2 regions of the Shewanella sp. SG41-3 genome follow, and region 1 is predicted to be linked to the other one. Evidence: predicted binding sites of a transcription regulator. Region 1 holds the regulator's gene; the other holds the start of a gene.
The links. The regulator sigma-54, encoded in region 1, starts transcription at its own class of promoters, with help from an activator protein. The targets are predictions, from matches to a motif close to GTTGGCACGNNNNTNGNNT.
Positions count from the first base shown of each region.

Region 2: the regulator sigma-54 is predicted to act here: its motif matches at 1,134-1,152, upstream of flgA (flagellar basal body P-ring formation chaperone FlgA).

Region 1 is NZ_JACJFJ010000003.1:211,875-214,293, reverse strand. Features, by position in the region: gene hpf (ribosome hibernation promoting factor) at 1-119, opposite strand, end outside; gene H5164_RS06985 (RNA polymerase factor sigma-54) at 144-1,628, opposite strand; gene lptB (LPS export ABC transporter ATP-binding protein) at 1,772-2,419, opposite strand, start outside.
Region 2 is NZ_JACJFJ010000014.1:28,179-30,597, forward strand. Features, by position in the region: gene flgM (flagellar biosynthesis anti-sigma factor FlgM) at 1-174, opposite strand, end outside; gene flgA (flagellar basal body P-ring formation chaperone FlgA) at 248-955, opposite strand; gene H5164_RS19160 (chemotaxis protein CheV) at 1,340-2,260, shown strand; gene H5164_RS19165 (protein-glutamate O-methyltransferase CheR) at 2,326-2,419, shown strand, end outside.

The sequences.
Region 1 (2,419 bases):
ACAACGTGTACATTATTGATCTGATCGAAGTGTCGTTCAAGCTTTGAAAATTTACCTTGAACGTATTCACGTAAAGATTCGGTAATGTCGATATTTCTACCTGTCATATTGATAAGCATAAAAATCCTCCGTTGCCTTGTAGGTTATAAACTCTTACGTTGGTTTGAGGGCGGAATGAGCATCGCTTCGCGGTATTTTGCAATCGTACGACGCGCAACGTTGATCCCCTGATCTGCCAGCAGTTGGGCCATTTTGCTGTCACTTAATGGCTTTTGCTGGTTTTCTGCTGCAACCAGTTTTTTGATAAAAGCACGAATAGCGGTAGATGAGCATTCTCCGCCATCGTCGGTGCTGACATGGCTAGAGAAAAAGTACTTTAATTCAAATAGCCCACGTGGTGTGTGCATATATTTTTGAGTGGTAACCCGTGAAATAGTTGATTCATGCATTTCTACTGCTTCAGCAATATCATTGAGCACCATAGGTTTCATGGCTTCTTCACCATATTCAAAGAAACCTTGCTGAAATTGCACAATACAATTGGCGACTTTCAATAAGGTCTCATTGCGGCTTTCGATACTCTTGATGAACCATTTAGCTTCTTGTAAATGACCGCGAATAAATTGGCTATCGGCAGAGTTTTTACTGCTTCTAGCCATGGCTGCATATTGTTGATTAACGCCAATTTTAGGCATATTGTCTGGGTTTAACTCTACAACCCAACGGCCATTCTTCTTTAGTACGGTTACATCAGGAATAACATATTCGTCATCAATAGCGGTGACTAACAAGCCCGGGCGAGGGTTAAGTGACTGGATTAAGGTGATTGCGTCACGCAACTCGTTTTCTTTGAGCTTGGTTTTGCGCATCAATAATCTAAAATCGCGCCCAGCAATTAAATCTAAATAGTCTTTAATGAGCAGACGGGCATTGTCTATATGTGGGGTTGTGTCGGCATATTGGGCTAATTGAATGAATAAACATTCGCTTAAATCTCGTGCGGCAACACCAACGGGATCAAAGTGTTGAATACGTTTTAATACCGCTTCAACTTCATCTAGTTCAACACTTTCATCACCCATGGCTTCGAGAATATCTTCAGTGCTTTGGGTTAAATAGCCGCGTTCATCAATGGCATCAATAATCGCGGTAGCAATCGCTCGATCAGTGTCAGAAAATGGCGTGAGATTTTTTTGCCACTCTAAATGTTCATATAAGCCTTCAGTCGTTTCACCTTGGAATGGCATATCATCATCGCGCATGCTAGCGCTGCCTGAACCTGACATTGGAGAGGCGGTGTACACTTCATCCCATGTGGTATCCATAGCTAAATCGTCCATGGTTTCTTTGGTCATGGATTCTGCTGTGTCGACTGTTGAGGTGTCTTTTTCTATATTGACCACGCTGTTGTCACTAAAGTCGGTGTCCGATTGGTCGCGACTTTCTTTTACTGAGTCTTTTGCTTGAGAAAACTCATCTTCTATTTCAAGCAATGGGTTTGAGTCCAATGCTTGTTGGATTTCTTGCTGTAGCTCCAATGACGATAATTGCAGTAAGCGGATCGCTTGCTGTAATTGAGGGGTCATGGTTAAGTGTTGACCCATTTTGAGTTGGAGTGACGCTTTCATTTACCGCTTATCCCTAGATGATTTCCATAAAAATGACAATCTCGAAAACTGTAATCGATTGTCACATACATCAATGACATTTAACGCTATTTAGATATCGTTCAATGAAATGAGTTAGATAGACTAAAAGGCCAGTAAAGTAACTATAGCTTGAATTGTTCACCTAAGTACACAGCCCGAACTTGTTGATTACTCAATATCTCATCAGGTGTGCCTTCGGCAATTAAATTGCCCTGGCTGACAATATAAGCGCGCTCACAGACGTCTAAGGTTTCACGTACGTTATGATCGGTAATTAATACCCCTAAGCCGCGGTTTTTAAGCTGTTGAATGATTTTTTTTATGTCGATGACAGAAATAGGGTCAACCCCCGCAAAAGGCTCATCGAGCAAAATAAATTTAGGATTAGCGGCCAGCGCGCGCGCTATCTCTACTCGACGACGTTCCCCACCAGACAACGACATGCCTTGGCTGTCGCGAATATGGGTGATATGGAATTCTTCTAATAAATGCTCTACTTGCTCAATCCGTTGGTCGGTAGTGAGTTCTTTGCGAGTCTGCAATACGGCCATAATATTGTCGTATACGGTCAGTTTGCGAAAAATACTGGCTTCTTGCGGCAAGTAACCAATCCCTTTGCGAGCTCTAAGATGCATTGGGTCGGCGGTTAAGTCGTCATCATCAATTAAGATCCGACCTTTATCGCTTTGCACTAAGCCGACAACCATATAAAACGTGGTTGTTTTACCTGCACCATTGGGGCCTAAAAGACCAACAATTTGGCCTGTTTT
Region 2 (2,419 bases), on a different contig from region 1:
TTGCGCGCCCTGTAGCTGTTGAGCTTGAGAGGTAATGCTAACCGAATCAGTTTTAACTGGAGTCGCTGTTTTTTGCGCCACAGCTGCAGTATCAGATTTGGTATTAGACTGCGTTTCACGTGCAGTGCGCAGTTGTGTATTAGTAGCAGTGTTATGCTTAATGTCAATTGCCATGGGAGGCTCCAGCGTAATTATCAGGTTTTCCAAACAGGCTATCGGCAGTCCAGGAAAAAACTTTAACTCTATTTTACATTCTTACTTCAACTTCGCCAATGCCAATTACTACAGCATCAAATTGTTTGCTCGTATTACTATTTTTTACTCTGATAACCTCATTGAGATTACCGTCCCGTAAAGCTTCACCAAGGGTTTTAATTTCAATATTAGCGGTTTTAGCATAAATAGAAATCGTGTCTCCTTTGCAAACAAAACACAAGTTATTACTTAAGACTGGAGAGTCTTTCGCAACCCGACGTTTTACTCTTGAACCAATTAATGAGTTGATATCTGAAAAAAATTGGCCTTTTAGACTATATTGATCAATATACATAATGTGTAAATGTTGTTGGTCAATAATTTGGTCTGGTGACAGTATCTGGTTTGCCGCGACAACGGGGTATTGAATTTCAACTCGAACTGAGAGATACATTTGCCATGGGTAGTCATAGTCTGGACTATCACAGCTCAGTTTTACCATATTATTGCGACTAATCGCTCGTTCACTGGCAAGCTCAGCCGTTATCGGTGGATAGCACCGCGGAGGATTGACACGACCTTCAAGGTTTTGTGGGGTGATTTCGACCTTAGCTTTTGAGTCTGCTTCGATTTTTTTTTCTATCGTCTCTTTAGCTAAGTCATAAATGGTCGATAGTGAGGGTGTTATTATCTCTTCGCTGGCAAATGCTGGCAAAAAAAATGTTATTGAACATAATAAACATAAAAAAAATACTTTCATAATGAAGATACTAGCTTGTTTTGCCAGAATACACCTATACTTTTAAAAACGGAAAATATGCGGGCTATCTCTGCATACACAATAAGCTAAAAAATATGTACCGATGACATAATAATTTCATTATGTCCCCGTCAAAAAAGTGTCAGCTCACCGTGTGTGAGTTAATTAATACAAATTAAAGCAAGTTGTATGCCCACTTTTTTAATTTAATGAATAGATAAGTATTCGCTGGGTTGTTGATGGTTTACACTCAAGGTTGGTAGGTCTTTAGCGATAAATGAGCTAGATGTAATGAGCTAACGTATTGTGTTGAACCTGGGTTTACTATAATTTTAATGAATAATTTTTATCCTTTTGGGTGACAGTTAACTACAAGGTCGTGTTATGTCGAGCATTTTAGATTCAGTCAATAAACGTACTCAGCTTGTCGGGCAAAACAGACTCGAGTTACTATTATTTAGGCTTAACGGCCGCCAACGGTTTGGGATTAACGTGTTCAAAGTGAAAGAGGTTTTACAATGCCCACCACTGACAACCTTACCTAAATTAAATCGTTATGTTAAAGGTGTTGCTCATATTCGTGGCGCAACGATTTCTGTTATCGATTTAAGTGCTGCAACGGGTGGTCGTCCGCTGACATCAACAGAAAATTGCTTTATTATCATTTCCGAATACAACCGAAGCATTCAAGGCTTTTTAGTGAGTTCTGTTGAACGTATTATCAACATGAATTGGGAGGCAATTATGCCGCCTCCACAAGGTTCTGGTCGTTCTTCATATTTAACCGCAGTGACAGAGATAGAAGGCGAGTTGGTTGAGATTTTGGATGTTGAAAAAATTCTTGATGAAATTTCACCGGTTAAGACTTCGATCAGTCAAGAACTCAACGAAACTTTAACGATTGATAGAGAACAGCATTATCATATTATGGTTATTGATGATTCTGCAGTGGCACGTAAACAGATTATTCGTTCGTTAGAGTCTTTAAATCTGCAAATCGATACTGCCAAAGATGGTAGAGAAGCGTTAGAGATGTTGAAAAATATTGCCAAAGAAATGGATGATGTATCAGTGGAAATTCCGTTGATTATTTCTGATATTGAAATGCCTGAAATGGATGGCTACACTCTAACAGCAGAAATTCGTGATAATCCAAAGTTAAAGAATATAAAAGTCGTACTGCACACATCGTTAAGTGGTGTGTTTAACCAAGCGATGGTACAAAAAGTTGGGGCTAACGATTTTATTGCTAAGTTTAACCCCGATGAATTAGCCGCAGCGGTTAACAAACATTTGAGTTTATAATTGTTTAGAATTGAATAATATTGAACGTTCGGTCGGCTCATCGGCAAACATATTAGGAAGATAATGTGACAGATAAATCACTTGCTGAAGCAGAGTACAATCAATTTAGGCTGTTTTTAGAGCAGCATAGCGGTATTGTGTTAGGTGAGAACAAACAGT